DNA from 2 places in the Lysinibacillus sp. HST-98 genome. Region 1 is predicted to be linked to the other one. Evidence: riboswitches for the same ligand, from Rfam matches in the RefSeq annotation. Region 1 holds a riboswitch; the other holds the start of a gene.
The links. A riboswitch is a leader RNA that binds a small molecule or an ion and turns the genes downstream of it on or off. The one in region 1 is predicted to bind cobalamin.

Region 1 (15,627 bases):
TACAGCGATTTAAAACAACAATAATCTCTACTTGATTTTCAAAGGATTTGGAAGCCTTTAAAATAGATTCTAAGCATTTTCCAATGTATTTTTCTTCATTATGGGCTGGTATGACTATTGAAATTTTTATATCCTCTTTCTTTTGCACTTCTAAAGAGTTCTCCATGTCGTACATACAGCTCCTCCCTTTTAAATGTCTTCTGCATTTATAAAATAAACCAGCTGATCAGTCCACTTGTTGTCCTCGTATATGAATCCTTTCCTCGTGCATTCATAAAGCATCCCAACATTTTCTGCTAATTTTATAGATGCCGTATTGTCGAGGTTTATATGAGCTTCTATTCGATGATAATTTAATTTTTCAAATGCTAGATCAATCGCTGCCTTTACAGCCTCTTTACCATAACCTTTTCTCCAAAAATGGTTATGAATGGTATACCCGAACCTAGCCCATTGAAATTCTTCCCTCATAATTGTGGAAAAGTCTACAAACCCAATATGCGTATTATCTGTTTTTCTAAATACGCCAAATACATACACCTTATCATCCTCAGCCATCTGATGATGCTTAGTAACTAAATCACGAAACCATTCTTTCGTACAGATGCTCATATCTAATTTACCTTCATCGTATTTATGCTGGGAAGGTAAACGATTTTCATATTGCGTAAGCCAAGAAGAGTAATCTCCCTCTTCCATTAATCGAATAATTAATCGTTCTGTTTTCGTCATTATCTTAGTCAATCGAACACCTCATACCTTTCTAAATAGCGATTCATGGAAGTAGTTTACTAGGCTTCTTCGTCTGCAGAGGGGCCGTAGATGCCTGGTATTGGAATATCGAGAAGTCGCAAGTATACCCCAAGCTGCGCCCGATGATGGACCATGTGGCTTAATCCGAAGGTGCGGAACGCAATTGCTCGAGGCTCTTGGCGAATAATATGGTCACCATGACGTAGTGTCCATTCCTCTCCGAGCGTTTTCTCATCACATTCAGTAAGCATCATTTCCAGTTTTCTTACGTTTGTATCGAACTCATCCAGAATGTCAGCTCGCTTTTCTAATGCCTCTCGTCGCAACGGAACGGTGGAAAGATCAAAGTCTAAGTACTGTAAAATAGCCATTTGCCAGTTTAGCAGATTGATTAGGTGCGTGGCCAGACCTCCTAGTGTCATTGATTTCTCATGTGGCCTCCATGTCATATGCTCGTCGGGCAAGCGTTCCAGCATGCGACGAGTAGAAGCCAATTCCTGTGTTGTATCCCCAACAATCAATTGTTTAACCATAAAATCCCTCTCCTCCCTTTTAATCAGCATACTATAAATTCCATTCAAGGGGAAAGCTCTCAGATAAGTTTTTATGCTATGGTTAAACTTTTTTAGACTGTTAGAATATGTAAATACTTCGAGGGTTTTGCAGTTTGAAGAAATGTTCATAAGGGAATATACTAGATTGAACAAAAAGAGGTGAAGACAAGGTGAAAATAAAAACAATTTTGTTGTTCATGATTTGTTCCTTAGCGTTAGTTGCTTGTAACGATCAGAAAGAAACAGCAAAGGTGATAGAAATTCAAGAATTAATTAATTTCGATGAAGTGCAGCCCGATACTTTACAACAAATCTCCGATGCGAAAGATATTCAAATTATAGAAAAAACATTTAAAAAAGCTAGAGAATTCGGTGAGGTCGATAACGAAATTGCTCCGCAGTATAAGATCAAACTAAACGATGATGAATACTACCTATGGATAGACAATACAGTCACGGGGACAATAGCAAACGTAAACAGTAGAAATATGTTTTACAATATCCTAGCTACCGATGAATTTAAAGAGGCCATAAATTATCGAGAGCAAAATAAATGATTTCATATAACAGTAGCAACGATCTGTACACAACACAGATGGTTGCTATTTTTTTAGGGTATGTTTCATATTTATCTGGCTCCATGTAGCGGGAAATGTTCTCTCACTTTTTCAACGGATATAGAGCCCCTCCGTATTAGCAACCTTTTCTAATAGCTCAAGATTATGTTGGCTGTAAATTAAAAAGGCTAAGCCATTCCCATTAAATACAATATTCTCCTCAGGTAAAATAAAATGTAAAGGGAGATGGTCCGAAACAGCTAATTTTATTAGTGAAATTAACATTGTGTATTCATCAATGTTTAATAAAATGCCTTCTGTACGATCTTTAGGTATAATTTTATTCCATTCATTCTTGTAGACTTTATAATACATTTGATCCATATCTAAAGGATCTGGTAAATAATAAAATGCATAAAATTCAGATGATTTTAACCACATCAATTCAAAAAATCTCTCGAATTTTTCTAGACTTTTTTGATACGTATGATAATCCTGCGTTTTTTGTTGGAAATCGACCATCTCTAATTTATCGAAGAATACTTCAACTTGACTATATTTTTCATTACTTTGTATCTGATAAGGGTAAATATCAAGTATTTTAGCACTTTCATAATCGTACAATTGTTCTAATAATTCTTCTAATTTTTTTCTGTCTTTATTGGTTGCTTCCTTGCAAATACAATCGATTATCTTTTCTAATGACATCCCTTTTGACTCCTTTAATTCCTTCTTCAGCACGGTAAAAGAAAAATGTAACGATCTTAGTATACCATCTTTCTTTTGTTGCACCATGCCAGCATTTTACAAGCTATGCAGCTTTTCCTTCTTCCTGATACCAGCCCTCTCCATCTGTCATTTATAAAACTTGTCCAACTTTATGGTAGTGCTTTTTTACTTAGTTTAAATAGATGGAATATTTAGATTTTTATTGATGGAATGGCAATGATTAATTATACTTAAATGATTAACGTTCGATGAGAAACATATAATACTAGAGTATTGGGGAGAGAAAAATGGAAGAATTAAAAGTAGAAAAAGCAATTCAAGATATTTATCCAGATGATATCGCTTGGTGTTATGGCTGTGGTCGTTTGAATGATGATGGTCATCATCTTCGCACAGGGTGGCATGGTGAAAAGACGATTACAATCTATACACCTGAATCAAAATATATGGGTATTCCAGGATTTATCTATGGTGGTTTAATTGCTTCATTAATTGATTGCCATGGAACAGGGTCGGCAGCGCTTGCCTTGCATCGTAAAAATGGACATGAAATTGGTGATGGAGCGGAGCCACCTCGATTTGTAACGGCTAACCTTCATGTAGATTTCCTAAAGCCAACACCCCAAGATGTTCCCTTAAAGGCAATTGGCACTGTTGAAGAAATTCATCCGAAGAAATGGAAAGTAGAAACTGAAGTTTACGCGCAGGATACGCTTTGTGCTCGTGGAACAGTAGTTCTTGTAGTCATGCCTAGTACTTTTCTAAATAAAAATGATTAGCATTTTTTATCCTCACTAAAATAAGAAGAGCACATCTTATTCATAGATGTGCTCTCTATTGCGTTTTTAATGGATTCATCATCATGGAACTGTATTACTAATAACTGTCACAAAGCCATTTCTCGTGGCAGTTTCCATTAACGAATAAATAGCGTCACTGGCAGTTTTGTTAAACTCATACCATTGGTCAACAGTGGCATCATAAATCAACACGTCTGGCTGTCCAGTCAAAGGTTTATCTGAAGATTGCACCAACGAATAGAGATCATAACGTGCTATGCTACTACCTTCCTTGTTCAGGAAATCATATTGGCCCATTTTATAATAGCCCCCAATTACGGTGCTATGGACAGACCATGTGTAGTCGTTAGGCTGTTTTATCTTCTTGCCCATATTTTTAGTAAATATACGGTGCATTTCTTCCATATAGGCATTGCCATTGATTTGCTCGACTACTCCGCCCATTGTCATGTGGTATTCATGAAGGAATGCTTTCACTTCCACCCCCTTCATCATCAATGGCTCTGTATCGATTGAGATCGTTAAATGATCGTAATGAACTTTACAGCCAAGAGTTTCTGCTAGAAAACGTAATGGTACAATGGTGCGTCCATTCTTTAGGTATGGCTTTGCATCCAATAATACCGTTTTTCCATTTACTGTGGCTTTACTACTGTTCAACTTTAAACTGACTTTCATCTCACTTTGGGTCAGTATCACTTGGCCATCCGACCAATGAACTTTAGCCCCTAAATTTTCACTAATCACGCGTAAAGGTACCATTGTTCGATTGTTTTTTATTTCGGGCTTCACATCCGTTTGTACTGTCATACCGTCCACTTTTAGTTGACTACTAGCTGCTGCAGCAGTTGTGATAGATGTAAGAAGGACAATCAACATAAGGAAAATACCTGAACATATTTTTTTCATGATTATTAGCTCCTTTAATTCGCTATCATTACTTCATTCCATATGAACCCTATTATTTCCTTCTGTTATTAGCAACGGTAACAAAAAAATCCTGCATCTTCGCAGGATTTTTAAGTAAACTTTATGAGGTTTATATACACACGCTATTTCGTACCACTTGCGCCAAATCCAGAAGTTCCGCGCTCTGTTTGAGATAATTCATCTACTTCCACTAATTGAATAGAAGGAACAAATTGTATAACCATTTGAGCAATGCGCATTGATTTTTCTACGATAAATGGTTCTTGACCATGGTTGATTAAAATAACACCGATTTCGCCTCTATAGCCTTCATCTATAGTGCCTGGGCTATTCAGTACGGTTACACTATGCTTTAATGCTAGTCCACTTCTTGGTCGAATTTGGGCTTCCGTTCCTTTAGGTAATTCAATCTGTATACCTGTCTTAATGAGTTTGGCTACGCCTGCTGGGATTTCTACTGCTTCTATGGAATAGAGATCCATGCCTGCATCACCAGGGTTGGCTTGTATCGGTAGCATGGCATCAGCGTGAACTTTTTTAATTTTTACTTCTAGATTCATTGTTCTTCATCCTTAACGATTAAAATTGAATGTGTCATCTGTGATCGGCGCAACTTTTGCCTTGGCATAGGTAGCACCCTTTTGTGAAAAGAAATCATATGTGGAGCCTTCATTACGAATACCATTCATCACAATTGGATTGACTTCTTCTTCTGGGAACATGGCTTCAAAGCCGACATTCATTAATGCTTTATTAGCATTATAACGTACATAGGCTCGCACTTCAGGTGATAATCCTGTTTCCGCATAAATATCATCTGTATACTTCATTTCATTTTGATATAAATCTAATAATAGCTCATAGCCCCACAAATGTAGCTCTTCTTGCTTTTCCTTTGAAAATTGCTTGAATAGATTTTGAGCAAAAAATCCAACTGCTACCCCATGGATAGACTCATCACGCAAGATAAGTGAAATAATCTCGGCACTGTTTCGTAGGAAGCCTTGTCCCCCTAAGTATAGTGGATAGAAAAAGCCAGAATAAAACAGGAAAGATTCAAGCATAACGGATGAGAACATCGCTTTCCATAGGCTCTCTGGATTGCCTTCTTCAATACTATTATAAATATCTGCGATTTTATTGGCCTTATACTGTAGAAATTCATTTTTCTTGACCCATTCAAATAGCTCATCGATTTCTTCGTTTGTACAAAGCGTTGTGAAAATATAAGAATAGGACTTGGCATGTATCGCCTCGAATGCATCAAAAACGGTTAGCACAGCCTTCTCCTGTAAATCATCTGTATAAGCGGCAACACGATTCATTCCGATATTTGTTTGTACAGTATCCAGTAAGGTTAATCCTGCAAATACTTTTTTATATGTGTCCTGATGCTCAAAGCTTTTCCATTGTTTAATATCTTTACTGACCGCAATTTCTTCTGGAAACCAAATTTGCTTCCATTGCTGGTCCCAAAATATTTGGGCAAGTTCACTTGTTGCTTTATTCCAATTGACTGCCTCATAAATTATATTTGACATGCTACACACTCCTCTAAGCTTTGTAATCGTTGACGAACATAGTAAACGGACTTAATGCCCTTTATCCACGCATAAATGTATACTTTAGCCAATTGTTCGGTTGTCCAATTGTCTGTTACATAAAGCGTCATGGAAATACCTTGGTCAACGTGCTTTTGAGAAGCTGCATATAAATCAATTAAATCATACGGATTCACATCATACGCCTCCACATATAAATGACTATTGTCATTTGTTAAATGAGGCATTGGATAAATGGTTCTACTATCGGCATAATCACGAACCTCTACGCGCTCTGTACATGGAGCGATTGAAGCCGTACAGCTACGAATATATGAAATACTACCAGTTGGGGCAATAGCCAAACGATAGGAATGGAATAGCCCGTATTGCATCACATCTTGCTTTAACGTTTCCCACATCTTGTTTGTGATGATTGGAATATTGCCAAGCGCCTTCAATACAACAGGTGACAATTCTTCTTCAGCTTTATTGATATATTGGTCAAAATAGCTACCAGATGCATAATCACTGTCCTCGAATCGATAGAAGGTTGCAGCTTTTTCTTTTGCCATTTCCATCGAAGATTTCAGTGAATAATAGTTCATCGCTTCCATAAAGTGATCCATGAAATCAATCGACTCTCTTGAGCCGTACAGGATGCCCTCCGTCACCAGATGCCCATGGAGGTTCATACAGCCAAGCCCTACAGAATGCATTAATTGATTGGCTTTTGCAACAGACGGTACATTTTTAATATGCGTCATTTGCGATACATTTGTTAGTAGGTGCATCGCTGTATCGACTAATGCGCCGAAATCCTTCACTTTACTTGCTGCATGGATATCGATGGAACCTAAGTTACACGATACATCTAATCCATAGTCATTTGGTTGATCCTGATCCGTAATGATACTTGTCTCTTGCACTTGCAGAATTTCTGTACATAGATTGGACATTTTGACACGTCCAATATTTTTTAAAGGATGTACCTTATTGACATTATCATCAAAGATTTCAAACGGATAGCCTGATTCAAATTGTGCTTTTTTCACCTCTGTGTAAAGCTTCCGTGCATTTAAACGTTTAATTTTACGAATTTTTGGGTTATCAAGTAGCTCGTAGTACATGTCTGAAATGGAAATCTCAGACATACGTTTACCGTATTCTTTAAAAATATCGTATGGGCTAAACAAGACGATATCCTTATCACGTTTCATCAGTTCGAAGAAAATACTAGGTATAATAATCCCTGTTGAAAGAGTTGCGAGGCGAATTTTATCGTCAGCATTTGGTTTTTTTGATGATATGAAATTTTCTATGTCTGCATGGAAAATATTTAGATAAACAACGCCTGAGCCATTTCGTTGCCCTAGCTGATTCGAATAACTGAAAGAATTTTCTAACAGTTTTGCTACTGGGATGACACCACTTGCACGATTTAATATCTCTTTAATTGGATCACCTAAAGGGCGTAAATCTGTTAAGTTGACCCCTACTCCACCACCAAGGCGTGATAGCTCTAAACAATAGCCAATATTTTCAGCAATACTGTTCATGGAGTCATCCATTGATAATTTAAAGCAGCTAACTAATTCACCACGTGCTTTCTTACCACTATTTAAAGCAGTTGGTGTTGCTGGCTGGTAGGCTTCCATCATTGCTTCGACAGAGCGTTCTGCTAGAGCCGTGTTTCCTTGAGCCAAATACAAAGCAATAATGACAATACGATCCTCATACTTTTCTAAGATCTCTTCCCCGTCACGACTTTTCATAGCATAGCTATCATAAAATTTGCTTGCGCTCATAAAGGATGGGAAGCGGAAATTATAATCATAGGCTTTCTTGTACAGCTTCTTAATAAATTCCATCTCGTACATATCGATAAATGCTTTCTCATAGTAGCCCTCATCAACTAAATAGCGAATTTTTTCCTCAATATCTATAAAATAACGCAAACGTACGTTAACATACTCTAAAAAGTAGCGGCGCGTAGCTTCGCGGTCCTTTTCTAACTCAAGTAATCCAGTTGTACTATAACGATTCAGTACGTCATTATTAAGCTTTAAATAGGTTTTCATCTTATTACCCTCGTTTCATAAAACGTTTGTATTGCTTCGTAATCCGTTTGATTACCTCGTAAATCTAATTTCCTTACTAAGGGTACATGATAGGTAGCAGCGATTTTCTCACCAGCAGCGCCAAATACATGATGACCGAAGTTACTATTACCACTGGCAACTACTCCTTTACAAAAATCCCTGTTTTTTTCTAAGAAACGTTGTACCTTTGCTGGAATGTCACCTAAACCATCTGTGTAGGTAATTAAAAGATAGGGCTTGTTCAATCGCAATTCCTCCGAGAGCTCGATACATTCTGCCTTTAATTTGGATACAACATTTCGGACATTACCTGTACGACTCGCGTAAACAATCATAGGGCAATCAACTCAATTTGAGAAACAATTTCCTGAACATCTCCTATAAAAGTTTCATTCATCTCTAAAACAGGCACACTTAAAAAACCTGCGTCAATAATCGTTTGCTTTGCTTGTTCATCGTGATCGATGTTAACAATTTCAGCTTCAAGTCCTGCACGTTGTAGTTCAGATTTTACCCATAGGCATTTTGGACAAATTGTTTTCGTATAAAGTTTCATAGAAATCCCTCTTTTCATAAAATAAAAAAGCCTATCTCCTCTAGAGAGATAGGCTAAATGGAAACGTTAACATACCAAAAATACTGACGTTCCCATCTCTTAATCCCCGAAGAAATGATAAATTTGTTTTATAAAGGCAGGTCTCCTGGCTTTGCTTCATTCTCTGATTCCCTTCCCATGCAAATGCACAGTGGTTGCAATCATCGTCAGCTACACAGTTGCGGGGACAGCGTCGGAATTGTACCGAACTTCCCTTTTAAACTACATGTAGTAGTACCTTTGTAAAACGAACACAATATATAGTTGTTGTTCAATAGTTTTAAGTGTACCATCCTTCAAATGAAAAGTAAATCAAGATTCTAAACTTCTTTATTTTTGGATTATTCAGTATTTTTAATTATGTAGTTCCAAATAGATTACCACTAATCGCTTATACCCAAATCAAAAATCTATTTTAGACGATGTACATGTTTATCTATCAAAGTGTATCTAGAATTCTGAAAGAAATGTTCTATTTTATGTACCATTGAAAAATAGTAGCTTCTATCATAAATCCTGAAATAATGATCATCTCTTACCCATTTCAAATGATGCTCATTAAATTAATAAAGAGCATGCTTTTATCATAACATGCTCTTACCATTCTATCATTGGGATTATAGTCTAATCTTAACCTCAGTCCCGTCCTGAGCTTTGACATCGACTAGCACGACTCCCTTATAATTTTGTAGTTCCTTGATAATCGGCTTTAGCATTTCTTTGTCGATGATCGGAAAGGTAAAGTCTATGTTCTTTCGATCGAAGTATGCCTTTGTCCACTTATTGGCTTGTTGCTGAATCCATTTAGAAGTTAAAATGGAGAGGACAATGGTTAGCACAATATAGGGAACTGGGACTGTAAAGCGAACATCTTTTGCTTTCACTTTTACATGCATCATTCGTTGCCTCTACTCAATGAAGACTGCAACGGAATCCCCGTTTGCTGATTTTATATCTACAATTTGTCCGTCTAATTCATTTTCGATTGCTTCAAGAAGAAGATTGATGTCGATATCTTTTACGTATTTTTCTGATTGTGGAATACTCGCAGCGATGCTGTGTCCTGCCATCAATACGGCTTTAACAAGTTTAATCGGCAAGTTTACCGTAACATTATCATTTTCGGTGGATACAACACGAACCTTTAATGTTTTTTCTAAATACTTTGTTTTTTCCACAAATTTGTTCTCTGAGTCTTCTTTCTGTTGTAGCACTTGAATCAGCTCTGATCCTTTATCCGCATCAATTTTTCCCTCTTGAATCATGGTTAACACTTTTGTGATTTCCTCTTTCATGGTCCGTTCCTCCCTATTCGTCTTTTAAGAGCTTTATGGCTTCATCCGTTGTGATTTCGCCATTTTCCAGCATGCTTACAATTTTTTTCTCGTCTACTTCATTTTTCTTCTTTTGAGCATAGCCAAGGGATGAAATAATGTCGTTTAGCTTGCCTCGAACTGTTGGATACGAAACACCCAGTTCCTTTTCAACCTCTTTAATGTTTCCTCTGCAGGTTAAAAACACTTCCACAAAATGAAGCTGATCCTGTGATAAGGATGCTAGCTTCGACAATTCAAATTCATTTTCAATGGTCGTGTGACAATGAGAACACTGTAACTTCGTAATTTTTAATGTTTTACTGCAGACAGGGCAATTTGTGATTACTTGATAAGCCATAGTGAACTCCTTCCTTTAAGTTAAGTTGATTATATAACAAAGAAATTAAATATGTAAATAATAAAAATTGATTTTTTTAATTATAAAATAAATAAAATTAATTATTGAATTAAAAATATTAATTAATCATTGCTGTATTGCTTGTCGTAAGCAATCATAGCACAGTCAACTTTACTCTATGTATGTGTTTTCTATTCTACTTGTAGCTAGCGACATCAGTTAGATCATGACAGTTTAGAATTGAAAATAAGGTTACATTGTATTCTGTAAAAAAATTTGTTACTATAAAAAGACAATTATGAGAGGACTGATGAATGGACAATGAAGAACTAAACTATATTTTTATTTGAATTGAATGATTTCAAACACAAAATATAGGGTTAGTTTATCCATTTTTAACAATCAGTTTGCATTGTATTTGTCATGACTCAAATGGCAAATCGTATTTATTTAGTGAAAGACTAATCCTTCCAATGCACAAGTGGAGGGATTTTTTCTTGCTTCATAGTTGATTTTGTACCTTTCATTTACCCATAAAGGAGAGGAAAAATATGAGCGATTTAGAAACTATTGTGACGCATGTAACACTCCGTATAAGTCGTTAATATCCATCTGCTTATACGGAGAAATGAAACATAGATGGATAGACCGACTTTGTATGAAAAGTAAACTGTTGTAATACAAAGGAGGAATTATCATGTCCATGATACAAGTACAAAACTTAACTTTTTCTTATCCAAGTAGCTTTGACAATATTTTTGAGAATGTCAACTTCCAAATCGATACCGATTGGAAACTTGGATTTATCGGTAGAAACGGACGAGGTAAAACAACATTCTTTCAGTTGTTATTAGGAAAATATGAGTATAGCGGAAAAATCATCTCTTCTGTAGACTTTACTTATTTCCCCTACCCTGTTTCAGATCCAAATAAATATACCCACGAAATATTTGAAGAAATTTGTCCTCAGGCAGAGGATTGGGAATGTCTACGTGAAATAGCTTACCTACATGTAGATGCGGAGGTCATGTATCGTCCTTTTAAAACATTATCCAATGGCGAGCAAACAAAGGTGCTGCTTGCTGCGTTGTTTTTGACAGAGGGTCAATTTTTATTAATTGATGAGCCAACCAATCATCTAGACACGGATGCACGAAAGACGGTTTCAGATTATCTTCGCAGGAAAAAAGGATTTATTTTAATTTCACATGACAGAAACTTTTTAGATGGCTGTGTTGACCATATTCTATCGATCAATAGAGCCAATATTGACGTTCAAAGTGGAAACTATTCTTCTTGGAAGTTAAATTTTGATCGACAGCAGGAGCACGAAGAAGTAACCAATCAACGACTGCAAAAAGATATTGATCGATTAAAACAATCTTCAAAGCGTTCGGTAGGTTGGTCTAATCAAGTGGAAGCCTCCAAAAATGGCACAACCAATTCAGGTTCAAAGCTGGACAAAGGCTTTGTCGGGCATAAAGCAGCTAAAATGATGAAACGAGCAAAGAATTTGGAATCCAGACAACAAAGAGCTATTGAGGAAAAATCAAAGCTGCTAAAAAATGTGGAAAAAACTGAGTCATTGAAAGTAGAGCCATTGGCATATCCATCAAAAGAAATGGTTGCTGTAACAGATGTATCCATTCAATACGATGACCATATTGTGAATAAGCCTATTAGCTTCAAAGTGGCACAAGGGGATCGAGTTGTTTTAGATGGCAAAAATGGAAGCGGAAAAAGTAGTATGTTAAAACTTATTCTAGGTAATCCCATCCAACATACAGGCTCGATAAAGTTAGCTTCAGGTCTAGTCATTTCCTATGTTCAGCAGGATACATCCCATTTAAAGGGATTGCTATCGGAATTTATTGAAGAGCATGGTATTGATGAGACGTTATTTAAATCAATCCTGCGCAAGATGGATTTTGAGCGTATTCAATTTGAGAAGGATATCTCTCATTATTCTGGTGGGCAAAAGAAAAAGCTGCTGATTGCTAAAAGCTTGTGTGAGAAGGCTCATTTATATATTTGGGATGAACCACTCAATTTTATTGATATCTATTCACGCATGCAGATTGAAGAGCTCATAAAAAGCTCCCATCTCACAATGGTAATGGTTGAGCATGATCAGGCATTTCAACAAACTATAGCAACGAAAACGGTAGCGATGTCGTAAAGAGAAGAATCCATTTTATGGATTCTTCCTTTTTAATGATATTGAAACCAATGGACCCATTTAGTAGTTGTCTCTTTCACGATATATAGCTCACCTAGTGATGCACTTTGCGCTGGCAGTAATCTTGGAAACCTTAATCGAACAAACCAGGAGTGATTAGCCACATTTTCTCCACAGAAGTTCACCGCCATTTTATAGTAATTCTCCTCCATGCCAGTTAATATGGGCATGGGCTTTATCACCTCAATTTGCCACTCCTGATCATCAGGGCTTGAGCCATATACTTTTGGAATGATGTCAGCTAATGCTTGACTAAGCTCATTTTTGTCTTTCTCCGTTGTTTCCATCAATACATCTGGATTTGGACATTTTAAGCCTTCAGGTTCTGACCCCGAAGTAGCTGTTGGAAATAACAAAAGCATACATAAAAAGGGCATTATTATTTTTCCCATTGTTCAATTCCCTTTCTTTAAAAATGCTCGATAATTTGCTGTGATTGGTGCACTCTATAAAGTATCATCCTGCAGAAAGGTCACTATTCCATGAAAAAATTTGCTTATGTTTTAATGGCTATCTTCACTATGTTCATTGTGCCATGTAAGATTTATGCGCAAAGTGAACAAGCTGATGATCAACTAATCAGGGACACATTCATTACAATCCTTAATCCATTTATCGAAAAGGAAATTGATCATTACTACGGCTATCCTAAGCAGTACGGCTTATATGATGTGAAAATTTTAAAGATTGTTAGAGAAAGTCAGTTTAGCTTTAGGGTTGACGTGGAAGCTACCACCTTTGAGCATGCACATTCCCCACCCTACAGTAAGGAAATCATTACATTTGAAGTCAGTCCAACTGGTGTCAGTACACTTCGCTATATACATGAGGCAGATGATGTAGAAAAGGCAATAAACGCATTCTATAGGGCAACACTGTTAGATATAAAGCAGAGTTTTAAGCTGGACTTAGCATCGTATACTTCCTATCATTACGATCAATTGCAATATCAAGCTGAAATAAATAGTGATATGAAACCCCTTGCTACGATTGCAGAGGAAATAGTGACCCATATTTTATTTCCTGAGCGAAAGATTCCCTACAAAAATGTCATAGACCCTGTCACCTTTATCAAGGGTAATATCGGCTATATGCTCTTTAAAAGGGCGGATGGTACAAATGTAAGCTATCAACTGCAAAAGAAAGACGGCACATGGATCGTAACAGATAAAACAAGTAAGCCAGGTAAGAAAATGGAGGATTTGTTGCCGTGGTATATATAGAAAAATGAAGCCTAACTGATTCCATCAGTTAGGCTTCATTTTTTAAGAGCTCCCTGTCTATACGTTTTCAGTTATTTTTTGTATTCGATACCATGATTAAATGAATTTATAGTAAATTACGGTTGCTTCTAATTCTCCATCTGGTGAAATAGTATATTGAGGAATTTTCCCCACTTCTTGATAATCTAATGATTTATATAATTTATTGGAAGGATCTCCTTCTCTCGTATCTAGAACTAGCAGGGAACGTTTTTCTTGTTTTGCTTGTTCCTCTGCTTGTTGCATCAGCGCTCGTCCAATACCGTTGCGTCTAAAGTCGGGGTGTGTCAGTAACTTGCAAATTTCAGCACGGTGAATGCCATTTGGTTTGCTAGTTAAATGCAATTGAATACTACCTACAATTTGTTTATTTATTTTCGCAATGAATAACAAGACATCTGACGCCAAGACAGATTGCCAATATTTTATCGCTTGTTCTTGTGTGAGTGGAGGTAAAAAACCTACGGATGCTCCTTCATCTACGACCATAATCAATAATTCAGTAAGCTCCTCCAAATCTTGCTCCATATGGTGAAGCTCAATTATTTCAATCCTTTGCATGTCGAAAGCATCCCCTTTTTATAAAATTATTGCCTACTATTAAAACAGAAATTACTTTTCCGAAATCGTTTCTAAACGTTGAGTAAGAACTCGTTGTATTTTCTATAAATTTTTTCTGGCACAGGGAGATCAATTTCAGCTAATTTTGCCTCTATAGATTCAAAGAATTTTATACATTCTTGTTTTCTATTTTGTTGAATTAAGAATTCTAACAATTGAAACATATAGTATTCATTATATTCGTCTAGCTCTAATAGCTTTTGTAGGCAATTATACTTTAATAAAGTATGTGCAGCGTTTGGACGTGCTATATACTGTTCAAGTACATGTAATACAGCTTGCTTTAAGCGGAGCCTGATTTGATTAACCCATAAATACTCCTCATCTAATAAAAAATCACCCTCATAGCAATTCAATAACTGCTGAATGGATTTCTCATCATGTTGTTCCTGCTCCAATAGTTGATTCAGCTCATCATAATCAGTTTGAATTTGAGCATTTAATTTATAGTGATTATTGACTAAGAGTATTGGATCTTGAATGCCATTGTCCTTTAATATCTTTCTTAAATGATAAATAGTTGTATGTAAATTACTAGCTGCCTTTTCAAAGTCCAAATCTGGCCACAATTCCTCTAAAAGAATTGCATTTAACATAGGCCTTTTTTGATGAAATAGTAAATATAAAAATAGTTCACGTACTTTTCTCGTACGCCACTTAATCACATTATGTTGAACATCCAGTAGATAAAAGCTGCCTAATGTATGCGCATATAATGAGTTTTTCTCAACCCTCGGCGCCACCGTAACGACCATTTTTTTCTGTGCTTTTGTTAACGCTATAATCAGTCGTTTTTCATGTACAGGCTTTAATAAATAATCTGTTGCCTCTACTTCAAAAGCCTCCACTGCAAATTGTGTATGAGCTGTAACAAAAATAATTTGTAAGGATGGTTGCTTGTGTAGTAACAGCTTTGCAAGTTGCATACCGTGTGTGTCAATCATTTCAATATCTAAAAACACTACATCAATTATTTCTTTTTCAAGAAACTGGAGGGCTTCAGTTGAATTTGTAAATGTTCCTTTAATGTTAATCTGAAATTGGGCAAGTTGTTTAACCATAATCGTTAAAACATCAATGGCCAATTTTTCATCATCAACGATCATTATATTCATGTGCCACCACCCGCTGGTAATAAAATGACAATTGTTGTTCCCTTTCCTTCTTTGCTGTAAATTCGTAAACTAGCATTTTTTATTAATTTAAATTTCTTTAATGGATTCATAAAGCCAATTCTTGTACTTTCTTCATTTAGCAATTGTTGCACTTT
Region 2 (15,627 bases), on a different contig from region 1:
GTGCTAGAAGAGCAGAACAATATGATGCTTATTACAGGGCCGAATATGTCAGGTAAAAGTACTTATATGCGCCAAGTTGCATTAATTGTTGTTATGGCACAAATGGGCTGCTATGTACCCGCTGAAAAAGCGAAGCTGCCTATTACTGATCAAATTTTTACTCGGATTGGGGCGGCCGATGATTTAGCGGCAGGGCAATCTACATTTATGGTGGAGATGCTTGAATCGCAACATGCAATTACGCATGCAACAAAAAATAGCTTGATGCTATTTGATGAAATTGGACGTGGAACATCGACATATGATGGAATGAGTTTGGCACAATCGATGATGGAATATATTCATGACAAAATTGGGGCCAATACGTTATTTTCTACGCACTATCATGAATTGACAGCACTTGAAAAGGATTTGCCACGCTTACAAAATGTGCATGTTTCAGCCACTGAAAAAAATGGTACGGTCGTTTTCCTGCATAAGGTGAAAAAAGGAGCGGCTGATAAATCCTATGGTATACATGTGGCACAGCTTGCTCAATTACCTGAGGAAATTTTAGCTAGAGCACGTGTATTACTTGAGAACTTTGAGGCAGGGAAAGAAGTAGTTGCCGAAACACAGGTGATAGCTGAACAACCAGTACAGATGTCTTTATTTGCAGAGGACGAACCGATTTCCCCAGCCGAGACACAGGTGCTAAAGAAATTAGAAAAGGTAAATATTCTAGGTACTTCACCGATGCAGGCAATGAATATTTTATATGAGCTACAGCAAGAACTAGTGAACGTTAAAAAATAAAGGAGTGATACGGTAGTGGGAAACATACAAATTATGGACGAATGGCTATCCAATAAAATCGCGGCAGGAGAGGTAGTAGAAAGGCCAGCTTCTGTTGTAAAAGAGCTAGTGGAAAATGCTATTGATGCTGGGAGTACGTCCATTGATGTTTTTTTACTAGAAGCAGGTCTCACTTCCATTCAAGTAATAGATAATGGTAGCGGTATGGATGAAGAGGATGCACTAATGTCATTCTCTCGTCATGCTACTAGTAAAATTCATCAGGAACATGATTTATTTCGTATTCGAACACTTGGCTTCCGTGGTGAGGCTTTAGCATCCATTGCCTCTGTTTCTAAAATGACATTGATTACATCAAATGGTGAATCCGGAACACATTTAGAACTTGAAGGTGGACATATCCTCACTCATAAACCTGGTCCGTTGCGTAAAGGAACTGATTTAACAGTCTCCCAGCTATTCTTTAATACACCCGCCCGTTTAAAATATATGAAAACCATTCAAACCGAGCTTGGGCATACAATAGACCTGATGAATCGCCTCGCACTTGGTAACCCACAAATAGCATTCAGATTATTGCATAATGGTCAACAATTACTGCAAACAAATGGCCGAGGAGATGTACAACAAGTGCTTGCAGCTATTTATGGAATACATAATGCCAAGAAAATGGTGTCATTCCAAGGCGAGTCACATGATTATCGAATTTCTGGCTTTGTATCCTTACCAGAGGTAACACGTGCTTCTAAAAATTATATGACTCTATTTGTCAATGGTCGTTGGGTCAAGCATTATTTAGTACAAAAGGCTATTGTAGATGCTTACCATACGTATTTACCTATCGAGCGCTTCCCAATAGTTGTTCTATATATAGAGGGTGATCCTTACTTAACAGACGTGAATGTGCATCCTGCAAAACATCAAATTCGTTTAAGTAAAGAGGCTGATCTTTTGAAGTTAATAGAGGAAACCATTCGTGAAACAATACGCAACATTATTCGAGTCCCACAAATGGAAAAGAAAGAAAAAATAGTTAAACCAGCTACTGAGCAATTAAACATTTGGAAGCCTGCTCCGAAGATTGATGTGGAGAAAATGAATGCCATCGTAGAAAAATTATATGATGTCCAAACCATTCAAGAAAACAATCTTGAACAGATAGATGAGCCTAAGCCAATTTCTACGGTTCGAGAGGAAAGTTGGCAGCTTACACCACAAATAGAGGCTGAAACAATTGATGAAGTAACAATAGCTGAACAGTCGGAAATATTGGAAGAAATGCCTACGAAGGAACCCTTTCCTGAACTCGAAGTAGTGGGGCAAATCCATGGCACATACATTGTCGCACAAATGGAGGATGGTTTTTATTTAATTGATCAGCATGCTGCTCAGGAACGCATTAAATACGAATTCTTCCGTGAAAAAGTCGGTCAAGTTAATCCTCATGAACGTCAGGCATTATTGTTACCACTAACATTCCATTATGCAGCCGATGAAGCACTGATCTTACGAGAACACAGTCATGAATTAGAAGCTGTAGGCGTATTTTTAGAGGAATTTGGACAGTCATCTTTTGTTGTACGTGAGCATCCGAGTTGGTTCCCACAAGGGGAGGAACAGGAAATCATTGAGGATTTAATTGAACAGGTGTTGACAACTAAAAAGGCTGATATCAAAAAACTACGTGAGGCAGCCGCGATTATGATGAGCTGTAAAAAGTCAATCAAAGCCAATTATTATTTAACAAAAGAGCAAATGGAAACATTGCTGCGAGATTTACGCAATGCAGATAATCCATTTACATGCCCACACGGACGTCCGGTGCTTATTCACTTTACATCATATGAAGTGGAAAAAATGTTCAAACGGGTTATGTAAGGGAGAGGGGGAAAATAGATGGGTGAATTTATTTTAGCGATTGATCAAGGAACGACAAGTTCAAGAGCCATTTTATTTGATAAAAAAGGTCAAATTGTTCATGTAGCACAAAAAGAATTTCAACAAATCTTTCCAAATGCTGGCTGGGTAGAGCATAATGCCAATGAAATATGGGGTTCTATCTTGTCCGTTATTGCGGCGGTATTAACCGAAAGTGGCCATGAAGCAAGTGAGGTTCATGCGATCGGCATTACCAATCAGCGCGAAACAACAGTGGTGTGGGATAAACACACAGGTCAGCCAATTTACAATGCGATTGTCTGGCAATCACGCCAAACACAGGACATTGTGAATACCTTAAAAGAACAAGGACATGAAGAACATTTTCAGCAAAAGACAGGGCTTCGCTTAGATGCTTATTTTTCAGCGACAAAAATTAAATGGATTTTAGATAATGTTGAAGGCGCTCGTGAAAAGGCAGACAATGGGGATTTATTATTTGGAACGATTGATACATGGCTTGTTTGGCGATTATCAAAGGGAAAGGCTCATGTGACCGATTACTCAAATGCAGCTCGAACAATGCTCTACAATATTCATGAATTGAAGTGGGATGAGGAACTTTGCGAGCTTTTAGCTATCCCAATGTCCATGCTTCCAGAAGTGAGAAATTCATCAGAAATATACACAGAAACGGCTCCAAGTATATTTTTTGGAGAAAAAATTCCGATAGCTGGGATTGCGGGTGATCAGCAAGCCGCACTTTTTGGACAAACTTGTTTTAGCAAAGGAATGGCTAAAAACACGTATGGCACTGGCTGCTTTATGCTATTAAATACAGGAGAGCAAGCAGTGACATCGGAAAATGGTTTATTGACAACCATTGCGTGGGGAATAGATGGGACAGTGACCTATGCATTGGAAGGTAGTGTATTTGTAGCAGGATCAGCTATTCAATGGCTACGCGATGGACTAAGGATGATTCGTACAGCAGAGGATTCTGAATCCTATGCTAGAAAAGTAGATCATACTGATGGGGTTTATGTTGTCCCTGCCTTTGTTGGTCTAGGTACGCCTTACTGGGATACAGATGCACGTGGCGCCATTTTTGGGTTAACCCGTGGAACATCAAAAGAACATTTTATTCGAGCAACACTAGAATCATTAGCCTATCAAACGAAAGATGTACTAGATGCAATGGAAGAAGCAGCAGGTACTCCGATTGAAGTACTCCGTGTAGATGGTGGAGCTGTCAAAAATCAATTTTTAATGCAGTTCCAAAGTGATGTTTTACAGCTACAAGTAGAGCTAGCAAAACTGAATGAGTCAACAGCACTCGGTGCAGCCTATTTAGCGGGGCTGGCGACAAGCTTCTGGCCAAACCAAGAGGCTTTATCGGCATTATGGGTGAGTGGGGAAACCTATCACCCTCACATGGATGAAGAACAAGCCACAGCTCTGTATACAGGATGGCAGAAGGCTGTAGAGGCAACACGAATTTTTAAATCATAGCTATTGGGGGAGAAAGGTATGTTTTCATTTGAGCAGCGACCAAAAATTTTATATTATCTAGAGCACTATAGCTTTGACGTATTAGTCATTGGTGGTGGTATTACAGGTGCAGGAATTGCATTAGATGCCGCATCAAGAGGCCTTTCTGTCGCATTAATTGATATGCAGGATTTTTCAGCTGGTACGTCGAGCCGTTCAACCAAATTGATTCACGGTGGTCTACGTTATTTAAAGCAATTTGATGTAGGAGTTGTAGCCGAGGTAGGGCGAGAGCGTGAAATTGTTTATGATAATGCTGTACATGTCACAACGCCTGAAAAAATGCTATTACCTTTATATAAAAAGGGTTCACTCGGTCCCTTCACAACATCTATGGCATTAAAGGTCTATGACCGCTTGGCGGGCGTCAAAAAACATGAACGTAGAACGATGTTAAATGCTCAGGAAACCCTGGCATTAGAGCCTTTACTCAATCAAGATGGCTTAGTCGGCGGTGGCTATTATGTAGAATACCGTACAGATGATGCCCGTCTAACAATTGAAGTATTAAAAAAGGCAGTAGAGTATGGAGCGCTTTGCCTCAACTATGCTGAAATGACGGAATTTATTTATGAAAAGAAAAAGCTTGTTGGCATTAAAGTGAGGGATCATGTGACGGGGAAAATGCTCAATGTCCATGCCGCCCAAATTGTGAATGCAACAGGTCCCTGGGTTGATGACGTACGACAAAAAGATAAGGTAGCAGATAACAAGCAATTACGTCTAACAAAGGGCGTTCATATTGTCTTCAAACAAAAGGATTTCCCGCTAAAGCAAGCTGTTTATTTTGATATTGCTGATGGTCGTATGGCCTTTGCCATTCCACGAGATGGCAAAACCTATGTAGGGACTACGGATACTGTCTATGAAGGTAATCCTATACATCCAGTGGCAACACAGCAAGATGTGGATTATCTAATGGAGGCTGCAAAAAAGATCTTTCCAACTGCTACTATCACAAGAGACACAATTGAATCCTCTTGGGCAGGGGTCCGACCTCTGATTTATGAAAAAGGCAAGGATCCATCAGAAATTTCAAGGAAAGATGAAATTTGGACAGCGCCAAGTGGTTTAATGACGATTGCGGGTGGTAAGCTTACGGGCTATCGCCAAATGGCTGAAACGATTGTGGATAAAATTGTGAAGGCCCGTCGCTACAAGCATGCAAGTGCCTGTTTAACACGTGAGCTAGCACTTTCTGGTGCAAAGGGAATTAACGCTATTAATTTCCCTGACTATATTGCCTATAAAGCACGGGAAGGCGTACAGTATGGCTTAAATTATGATGAAGCCAAGCATCTCGTACAAAAGTATGGCACGAATGTAGATGCCTTATTTGATCGCGTGAAATTTTTACATGAACATGGCAGTACAATGCCTCTTGCCTTACATGCGATGCTACTGTATGGCATTGAAGCCGAAATGGTCTATACACCAAGCGACTTCTTTATCCGTCGGACTGGTTTATTATACTTCGATATTGAAGCAGTAAAGCTTTATAAACAGCAAGTGATGCAAGTGATGCAACAACGCTTAAATTATACGGAGGAACAAAAAAATAGCTATATTGCTGAATTAGAGCAAGCCATTAACGATGCAACAAATTTTGTGAAAGAAGGGGAGTAAGGGATGGAGCGTTATATTCAAATGTCGGATGAACAATTTGTCTTCACTCGAACATCGGAGCCTTCAACGCCATGTATTGGACATATTCACATTTTGCATGGCATGGCAGAGCACAGTGGTCGCTATTTAACATTTGCGAAAACTCTCAACGCAGCAGGCTATGTTGTGACGATGCACGATCACCGTGGGCATGGTGAAACGGCAGCATATAATGGGACATTGGGCTTTTTTGCTGAAGAAAACGGCTTTGAGCGTGTTGTAAAAGATGCTCATGAAGTGATTACACAACTTCACGTACCATACGCTAATGTACCATTAATTCTCTTTGGCCATAGTATGGGTTCCTTCATTACTAGACGCTATATTCAATTATATGGAGAGCAAGTAGATAATGTTATTCTCTGTGGCACTGGAAATGTGACAGCCTTGCATGCTGTAGGAAATCTAGTAGCCAAGGCTTTAGCTAAGGGACTAGGAAAAGAAACTGAAAGTAAGCTGTTAAATCAATTGAGCTTTGGTAGCTTTAATAAGCAATTTCCCAATCCGAAGACTGCCTATGATTGGTTATGTTCAGTACAACAAGAGGTGGAAAAGTATATCGATGATCCCTATTGTGGCTTTATTCCAACGAATCAATTTTTCGTGGATTTGACAACTGGCTTTGCCACACTAAATCGTAAAAGAGAATTAGCAAAAGTAAGAAAAGACCTCCCTATTCTCTTAATTAGTGGCAGTAAAGATCCAGTTGGTGAACAGGGGCTAGGCGTTTACAAAGTTGCTGAACAGTTAGCAGCAGTGGGTGTAGAGGATGTAACGGTTTATTTATTCGAGGAAAAACGACATGAAATTTTAAATGAAGACAATCAAGAAGCGGTCTTTCAAGTTTTATTACGGTGGTTAGAAAAATATGATAGAAACTAAATTGCAGCAGGCAGAGGTCGTAGCAATAGTGGGGCCGACTGCCTCTGGTAAAACGGCATTAAGCATTGAACTGGCAAAAAAATATAACGGTGAAGTCATTAATGGTGATTCCATGCAAGTTTATAAAGGGCTCGATATTGGGACAGCTAAAATTACCGAAGAAGAGATGGAGGGCGTTCCTCATCATTTACTAAGCTTTTTAGAGCCTACAGAATCTTTTTCGGTAGCAGATTATCAAAAATTAGTACGTGCGAAGATCGCGGAAATTCAATCTCGTCAAAAATTACCTATAATAGTAGGGGGCTCTGGCTTATATGTACAAGCTGTCCTCTATGATTTCCAATTTACTGATGAAAAAGTAGATGTAGAAGCACGAAAAGCCTACTATGAGGAATTAGAAAAGCTTGGCCCTGAAGCAATGCATGACAAATTAAAAAAACTAGACCCTCAAACAGCGGAGACAATCCATCCTAACAATACACGTCGTGTTATTCGTGCATTAGAGATGCTGGAATTAAGCGGTGTATCAAAAGCAGCTGAAGCGCAAAATCGAGGAGAAGTACCCCTTTACAACCATGTTATTTTAGGGTTAGGTCAAAACATGTCTCGAGACGTGCTATATGACCGTATTAATCGTCGTGTTGATTTAATGATGGAAAATGGTCTTCTGCAAGAAGTGAAGGGATTATGGCAGCGAAATATCCGCGGTGTGCAGTCTATACAAGCCATCGGGTATAAAGAATTATATGATTATTTAGATGGTAAATGTACCCTAGAGGAAGCCATTGATAGCTTAAAACAAAATTCCCGTCGCTATGCAAAAAGACAGCTTACTTATTTCCGTAATAAAATGGATGTCCATTTTATTACGCCTGATGATCGATTATAAGAATAAAGAAAAATTTCTAAAAATTACTAATTGATAAATTGGTAGAACATGCTACTATAGGAATGAAGAGGTAGAAAGTTAGTAGGGAGGCTATTTGATGAAATCAATCAATTTGCAAGATACGTTCTTGAACCAACTACGTAAAAACAGTGTTTTTGTAACTGTATTTCTGTTAAACGGATTTCAGTTAAAAGGGACTGTGAAATCATATGATAATTTTACAGTATTACTACTTGATGCTGAAAATAAGCAGCACCTAATCTACAAGCACGCCATTTCTACATTCGTACCAGCAAAACAAATTGAGTTTTTAGAGACAGAAGTATAATAAGTTTGTTAAACAGTTAGTGTACTCACACTGGCTGTTTTTTTTGCTACAAGCTATAATGATAGTGGAATTTTATATTTTGGAGGACAAAGTTTATGAAAACAATGGAAACAACACAATTATTAGATCTGTTAGATGCAAATGAGGACCTATATATTATCGATGTTCGTGAAGAGGATGAAGTAGCACATGGCATGATCCCAGGTGCTCAACATATTGCACTCGGAACTATCCCTGAACGTTTAGAGGATTTAGATGTAGAAAAGCCATATATTATTGTATGTAAGGCTGGAGCTCGTTCTGCCAATGCATGTGCTTACTTAGAGGCACAAGGATTTGATGTAACAAACCTTGAAGGCGGCATGCTGGCTTATGATGGAGAATTAGAATTTAAATAAACCATGGAAAAAGAAAGAGTGTATACTCTTTCTTTTTTCATGGTTTATTTTTCAGGGCGTCCATGATAAAATTAAAATTTTCTTCAAAGTTTTTGTAGATATTAACGTTTTTTTGTCCCTGCACTTTTGAAGCATAACTAGCAAAGTTTAGACCAGCTCCATAAATTTGTAGTGCTCCATTCGCCAAATCCCCCTCTTGGAGAAGCTCAATGCCATCTTTCAAGAAATTTTGGCTCTCCTCCAAATGACATTCCGTCAAGTATTTATCACCACTATGAAATAACTTTAAATTTTCCAGTATTTTATTTGCTGTCTCTTCACTGATCGAAGCGTCGACATTGATTAACAACTGATTAATCGGTTTTACGAGTTGGGCATAGAGGCTATCGTGTGTTTCACAGGTTTCAGCAATAGCATTTCTTAATTCTTCTGCATTCATTATATCTTCCCCTAACTTTTTATCGTTTTATTACTTTTGATACTTACCCAATCTTCAATCAATTCAATACTGAAGTTTCAGAAATAATTTATGTTTACATTGAACAGATTATAAGGGCTTTTCAATTTTATGTTTAACATTTCTTAGAGAACTGGAAAAATACAAGTTTTGGAAGGTGGAAATGGAGTTAATTTGTGATTTATTTGTTAGGACAATTGATGTAGCCGATAGTTTTTGTAACAAGCCGAGTTTTAGGCATAGAGAATTCTAAAAAGCACTAATTAAGGAAGACTTGGAATCCAAGTGAAGGATTCCTTTATTGTTATAAGCTCTTGATAAGCTCCTAAATTGTTTGAATAGCTGGTTGTACTAAGTTAACACTCAAAAAATTTTTCCTCTTGACAATAAAAAAGTTGTAAAGTAGATTTATCATAATTACATAAAAGCAATAGGTGCCCACTAGGGAGAATAGGGAATAAAGTGAAAAGCTTTAGCGGACCCGCCACTGTATAAGGGAGTTTCATAGTGTATGCCACTAGCAAATTGCTGGGAAGGTACTATGAGGTGTTGAACTTGAGCCAGGAGACCTGCCTACTTGCTTTAGAAGATATAGATGATGGAAAAGTCTGTAGTTTATTTGTCATGACAATAAACTACAGACTTTTTATTTTGTCTTATGAGAACGAGAGGAGAAATAATCATGCAATTATTACAAGACACGATTCAAAACATTCCAGGGGTTGATATGAAAAGTATGGAACAAGCCAGAAAGCGGATTGATGCGCTTTGTAAGCCCCCGGGTAGCTTGGGTAAACTAGAATCAATTGCCGTACAGCTCTCTGGTATAACCGGACAATTATATCCGACGGTCGACAAAAAAGTGATGATTGTCTGTGCTGCAGATCATGGTGTTTGCGAGGAAGGTGTAACCACGAATCCACAAGATGTTACGCTCTTTCAAACATTAAATTTTCCTAAGGGTGGTACAGGCGTTTGTGCGATTGCGGGCATTACCAATGCAAAGGTGGTCACAGTAGATGTTGGGGTAAAAGAAGATATTCCACTTGATGCAGGAGTCCTTATTCATAAAATTAAATATGGTACCGATAACATGGCACAAGGTCCAGCTATGTCCAAACAAGAAGCCATTCAATCGATAGAAGTAGGAATCCGTGTGGCCACTGAGGAAATCATAAAAGGTGCTGATGTACTTGGGACTGGAGAAATGGGCATCGGCAATACAACACCAAGTGCTGCAATATTAGCAGTTTTGACGGGATACGACCCTATCGAAGTAACGGGGTTTGGTGCAGGAGTAGGCCAAGGAGGCATTGCCTATAAAGCAGCAGTTATTGAAAAAGCAATTACCTTAAATAAGCCTAATCCAAATGATGTTATTGATCTTCTGGCTAAGGTTGGAGGATTAGAGATAGGGGCGATGACAGGTATTATTCTTGGCGCTGCTGCCCATCGTAAACCCGTTGTCATTGATGGATTTATTTCGACTATAGCTGCCCTCATTGCTTATAAGCTCGAACCAAAAGTAATTGATTATATTATTCCTTCCCATGCTTCAGAGGAGCCAGGGGCAAAAATTGCCGCTGCGTTACTAGGCATTGAACCGATGTTGCATATGAATATGCGTTTAGGCGAAGGTTCTGGAGCAGCCTTAGCCTTTCCTATTTTAGATGCAGCTTGCTCGATGATGAAAAACATGGTGACTTTAGAAGAATCAATGCAGTTGTTAAAAAGGTAAGTTAAATGTCTTTTTTTAATCATATAAGGAATGAAACATTAGCTAAAACAATAAAACAGCCAATGACTTAATTTTTGGTCATTGGCTGAATGGTGTTTATGCTCGATTTAATTTACGTAATGGCAAGCGCCACTTCATCATATAGGAAAGAATACGTAAAGCTGTAATCACTGCGAATAAAATATAAAGGAAAATGTCCCCTGTAAAAACCTCGAAGCCGATTAACAGTCCAGCAAGAGCTGCCCAAACGCCATAAACTTCATCACGGAGAACTAATGGTTTTCTTCTAGCTAATAAATCTCGTACAATACCACCACCTGAACCTGTCAAAACAGCAGCTACAATGACTGCGCTCACTGGCATATCAAGCTTGACAGCATAGAGTGCGCCTTGAATAGCAAATGCTGATAAGCCAATCGCATCTGTGAAGTTACCCCAACGATGCCAATGTTGAATCAGATGATGTGGAAAAATAAAGAATATCGTAATCGCAGCAAGCGCTATTTGAAACATCATATCCTGTCCCCAAAGTGTTGTGACAGGTAGTCCAATGAGTAAATTTCGAATAGCTCCTCCACCAAAAGCAGTCACAATACCAAGTATATATACACCGAATAAATCGTATTCTTCTTCCATGGCAATAATTGCCCCAGAAATAGCAAAGGCAATTGTTCCTATGATACTAAAAACCTCCCAAGCCATCCCGTTCACCCCTTCTATCAATAAATAAACTTTTTAAAAGTTAAAAGACGTTTTACGTAACAGAATCTATGAATTTAATAGCCAAAATCGGTCATTAAATACGCTTCTTGAATTGAGTCCGCACATTAGCTTAGCGTAAAATCCTCTTAGAAACAATAGGCAAGTTTTACAGGTGCACATACAAATTGATAAAATGTGATTAAAATAAAGAAAAACATTCGTCAAATGCGTTCATATACCAGTAGTTGGTTAGGGAATTCTAGAGTGATTGAAGTCAATTTAGATAGTCAATAAATCTTACTGATTGAAATGCGTGACATTGTGAAATGGAGAAGAAAGAATGACATTTACATCAAATTTATCAATAGAAACGCTATCGTTAGCGGCAAAAGTAGAGGAGCAAGTTCGGCCTTATCATGCCAAGGTAGAAGAAATGGCATTCTACAATCAGCAGAAGGTGCTAGCAGCTTTCAGAAAGCATCAAGTAAGTGATTATCATTTACATCCATCAAACGGCTATGGCTATGATGATGAGGGGCGGGATAATCTAGAGCGTGTTTATGCGGAAGTATTTGGTGCAGAGGCAGCCATAGTCCGACCACAAATTATTTCAGGTACACATGCAATCACGCTTAGTCTATTCGGTGTTTTACGTCCTGGTGATGAGCTGCTTTATATTTCTGGTCAGCCATATGATACATTGCAATCCATTGTCGATGGTGGTGATAAAGATACAGGTTCACTAAAAGATTATAAAATCGGTTATCGACATGTGGATTTACTAGATAACCAGGCCATTGATTGGGCAGGTGTAGAAGCGGCCATTACAGCACAAACCAAAATGATCGCGATTCAACGTTCAAAAGGCTATGCAACACGTCCATCCTTTACAATTGAAGAAATTGCAGATATGTGTGTAAAGGTACGTAAAATAGCCCCGAAAGCTATTATTTTTGTAGATAACTGCTATGGCGAGTTTGTAGAGGCGCAGGAACCTACAGAGGTCGGTGCTGACTTAATGGCAGGCTCGCTCATTAAAAATCCAGGTGGAGGCTTGGCTAAAATTGGTGGCTATATTGCTGGCCGCGCAGATTTAGTGGAGAAATGTGCCTATCGTATGACATCTCCAGGTATTGGAGCAGAAGCGGGGGCCACATTAAATACACTAGGTGATTTTTATCAAGGATTTTTCCTAGCACCACATGTTGTATCGCAAGCACTAAAAGGGGCGATATTTACAGCTGCAATGCTCGAGGAAATCGGCATGAGCACTTCTCCGAGCTATGATGCGAAGCGTACAGATTTAATTCAATCAGTATCATTCCAAACAGCACAGCAAATGATTGACTTTTGTCGTGAAATACAAGCCAACTCACCGATAAATGCCCATTATGCTCCTGAACCAGCCTATATGCCAGGCTATGAAGATGATGTCATTATGGCGGCGGGAACATTTATTCAAGGGTCCAGCATTGAGCTAACAGCGGATGGCCCCATACGACCGCCATATACAGCATTTATCCAGGGCGGACTAACATATGAACACGTTAAATTTGCTATTTGCAGTGCGGTTCAAGCCATTCAAAAAGCATAACAAGACAATAGATAAAGCCTAAATATGAATAGTTTTTTACAATTTTTAATCTGATTGAAAAAAATAGTGCCAACCATGTTAGATAACCTTACATGGTTGGTTGACAGTAAAAAAAATTCGTTATATGATAAGCGGGTATTGGAGGAGGACTTAAATGAGTCGTGAAATTAGACGAACTATGCCGTTATTATCGATGAGTATCGTGATGCAATTAACAGAGCTTTCGGCAAGACAAATTCGTTATTATGAAGAACACCATTTAATTGAGCCGCACCGAACAGAAGGCAATCGACGTATGTTTTCACTAAATGACGTCGATACATTGCTTGAGGTTAAAGACTACTTAGAACAGGGTATGAATATGGCGAAGATTAAAAAAATATTTGCTAAAAAGAAAAATCCTGTTGCAACAACTGATGAGCAAGACTTAAGTGATTCAGAATTACGCCAAATTATGCGCGAAGAAATGCGTCAAGCACAGCGCATGCAAAAATCATCCATCCGAAGAGGGGATTTATCTCGATTCTATTAATAAATAGGGTAGGGTAAACATAAAAGCTAGACAAATTATAGGAGTGTGGAAAACTGTGGGTAAATACACAAAAGAGGACATTAAACGTCTCATCGAAGAAAAAAACGTAAGCTTTATTCGTTTACAATTTACAGATATTCTTGGCACTATCAAAAATGTTGAGATTCCTGTAAGTCAATTAGACAAAGCACTTGAAAATAAAATGATGTTTGATGGCTCATCTATTGAAGGTTTCGTTCGAATCGAAGAATCTGATATGTATTTATATCCTGATCTTGATACTTTCGTAGTATTCCCTTGGACTTCTGAAAAAGGGAAAGTAGCACGTTTTATCTGTGATGTATACACTGCGAAAGGCGAACCGTTTGCTGGTGACCCACGTAACAACCTAAAACGAATTCTTAAAAAAATGGAAGAAATGGGCTTCTCAAGCTTCAATTTAGGGCCTGAGCCAGAATTCTTCTTATTCAAATTAGATGCAAAAGGCGAACCAACATTAGAAGTAAATGACCATGGTGGTTATTTCGATTTAGCGCCAACAGATCTTGGGGAAAATTGCCGTCGTGATATCGTGTTAGAGCTAGAAGAAATGGGCTTTGAAATTGAAGCATCACACCATGAGGTAGCTCCAGGACAACACGAAATCGACTTTAAATATGCTGACGCTGTTACTGCGTGTGATAACATCCAAACATTCAAATTAGTGGTTAAAACAATCGCTCGTAAACATGGCTTACACGCTACATTTATGCCAAAACCACTATTTGGTGAAGCAGGCTCTGGTATGCACTTTAACGTGTCGCTATTTAAAGGTAAAGAAAATGCGTTCTATGATGAATCTACAGAATTAGGTCTTTCTGAAACAGCTATGCAATTCATGGCGGGTGTTCTTGCACACGTACAAGGTTTCACAGCTGTAACAAACCCAACAGTTAACTCTTATAAACGTCTAGTACCAGGTTATGAAGCACCATGTTATGTAGCATGGTCTGCACAAAACCGTTCACCATTAATTCGTATTCCATCTGCGCGTGGCCTTTCAACTCGTGTTGAAGTACGTTCTGTAGACCCTTCTGCAAACCCATATTTAGCGATGGCGGTTATTTTAGAAGCAGGTCTTGAAGGTATTCGTCAAAGCCTAACTCCACCTGCTGCTATTAACCGCAACATCTATGTGATGTCGGAAGAAGAGCGTCAAGCAAATGGTATTGAAAACCTACCTGCAGCACTTGATGATGCACTAACATTACTTGCTAAAGATCAAGTAGCACAGGAAGCACTAGGTGAGCATATTTATGCAAACTTTAAAGAAGCAAAAGAAATCGAGTTCGATATGTACCGTACAACTGTTCATCAGTGGGAACGCGATCAATATTTAAAAATGTATTAATCATAAAGATACCGAGTCCCTGATAAAGGTGACTCGGTTTTTTTCTGAACATATATTAGGAACGGTGGGGTCATATGACAACCCCATCGTTATTTTAGTATTAGCGCATATGTTTATGATGGTGTGGCATAGGCATATGGCAAGGGTTAGGTGGCATACCACACATTGTATGTGTTTCACAGCATTCATTCACGACAGATTCTGTGCATGGGAAATAGTACTGATGATCAATCATATGTTTGTTGACTGTTGTAACATGTGCAGGTTGTACGTGTGGAACAACCGTATGAATATAATTTGTGCGTACATATTGCTCTGGTGGCAAAAATTGTGGTGGATCATATTGCATTGGCATCATTTGTGGCGGACAGCAGTGTGGACCTTTTGCCGGATGGCGTCTTCGTTGAAACATGTTATTACCTCCTGTTTTGATAAGTTGTAGTTCATTATTAAGATATGAGATATACGTCGATAGGGTCTATTTATTTGCCTATTAATGCATAGGTAAATCTAACAAGTAACTAAAATAGTAGAAAATCTATAATCAATTTGCCTACGTCTTTGAGTGAAATGAAAGCATGACATATTGTTGAAAAAAGATGATGTCAACGGGGGAAAAAGCAATTTTGCGGGCGAGGCGTTTTCCGTTCCATCATTGTCCTTTCCAAAGGGCGATGATCCTCCCCTCAATCATACTGCAACACTTCTTTCATACTAACAGTAGTGAACAAAATAGCACATATTTTCGAAGTGAAGAAGTAAAAGAATCTAACAACCATCCACTTGCTTTTTTTCAACGCGATGAATAAGTTTTTTAAATAACGTTCT

Region 2: linked by a shared signal. The riboswitch ahead of cobT (nicotinate-nucleotide--dimethylbenzimidazole phosphoribosyltransferase) and the one ahead of JIN86_RS13840 (glutaredoxin family protein) in region 1 are both predicted to bind cobalamin.

What each region holds. Positions count from the first base shown of each region.
Region 1 is NZ_JAENHX010000005.1:191,965-207,591, reverse strand. It holds gene JIN86_RS13895 (glycosyltransferase) at 1-175, opposite strand, end outside; gene JIN86_RS13890 (GNAT family N-acetyltransferase) at 190-744, opposite strand; gene JIN86_RS13885 (DinB family protein) at 792-1,286, opposite strand; gene JIN86_RS13880 (hypothetical protein) at 1,478-1,864, shown strand; gene JIN86_RS13875 (hypothetical protein) at 1,976-2,572, opposite strand; gene JIN86_RS13870 (PaaI family thioesterase) at 2,881-3,372, shown strand; gene JIN86_RS13865 (stalk domain-containing protein) at 3,454-4,302, opposite strand; gene dut (dUTP diphosphatase) at 4,446-4,883, opposite strand; gene nrdF (class 1b ribonucleoside-diphosphate reductase subunit beta) at 4,896-5,864, opposite strand; gene nrdE (class 1b ribonucleoside-diphosphate reductase subunit alpha) at 5,852-7,945, opposite strand; gene nrdI (class Ib ribonucleoside-diphosphate reductase assembly flavoprotein NrdI) at 7,942-8,301, opposite strand; gene JIN86_RS13840 (glutaredoxin family protein) at 8,298-8,522, opposite strand; cobalamin riboswitch at 8,641-8,818, opposite strand; gene JIN86_RS13835 (hypothetical protein) at 9,179-9,460, opposite strand; gene JIN86_RS13830 (SHOCT-like domain-containing protein) at 9,470-9,856, opposite strand; gene JIN86_RS13825 (DUF2089 domain-containing protein) at 9,870-10,235, opposite strand; gene JIN86_RS13820 (Lsa family ABC-F type ribosomal protection protein) at 10,933-12,414, shown strand; gene JIN86_RS13815 (hypothetical protein) at 12,447-12,866, opposite strand; gene JIN86_RS13810 (DUF3888 domain-containing protein) at 12,957-13,697, shown strand; gene JIN86_RS13805 (GNAT family N-acetyltransferase) at 13,794-14,297, opposite strand; gene JIN86_RS13800 (response regulator) at 14,369-15,472, opposite strand; gene JIN86_RS13795 (sensor histidine kinase) at 15,469-15,627, opposite strand, start outside.
Region 2 is NZ_JAENHX010000002.1:392,037-407,663, reverse strand. It holds gene mutS (DNA mismatch repair protein MutS) at 1-795, shown strand, start outside; gene mutL (DNA mismatch repair endonuclease MutL) at 811-2,673, shown strand; gene glpK (glycerol kinase GlpK) at 2,692-4,185, shown strand; gene JIN86_RS07665 (glycerol-3-phosphate dehydrogenase/oxidase) at 4,204-5,850, shown strand; gene JIN86_RS07660 (alpha/beta fold hydrolase) at 5,854-6,771, shown strand; gene miaA (tRNA (adenosine(37)-N6)-dimethylallyltransferase MiaA) at 6,758-7,660, shown strand; gene hfq (RNA chaperone Hfq) at 7,758-7,988, shown strand; gene JIN86_RS07645 (rhodanese-like domain-containing protein) at 8,084-8,386, shown strand; gene JIN86_RS07640 (hypothetical protein) at 8,424-8,825, opposite strand; cobalamin riboswitch at 9,259-9,434, shown strand; gene cobT (nicotinate-nucleotide--dimethylbenzimidazole phosphoribosyltransferase) at 9,526-10,581, shown strand; gene JIN86_RS07630 (trimeric intracellular cation channel family protein) at 10,678-11,283, opposite strand; gene JIN86_RS07625 (methionine gamma-lyase family protein) at 11,624-12,877, shown strand; gene JIN86_RS07620 (MerR family transcriptional regulator) at 13,032-13,409, shown strand; gene glnA (type I glutamate--ammonia ligase) at 13,465-14,799, shown strand; gene JIN86_RS07610 (CotD family spore coat protein) at 14,900-15,211, opposite strand.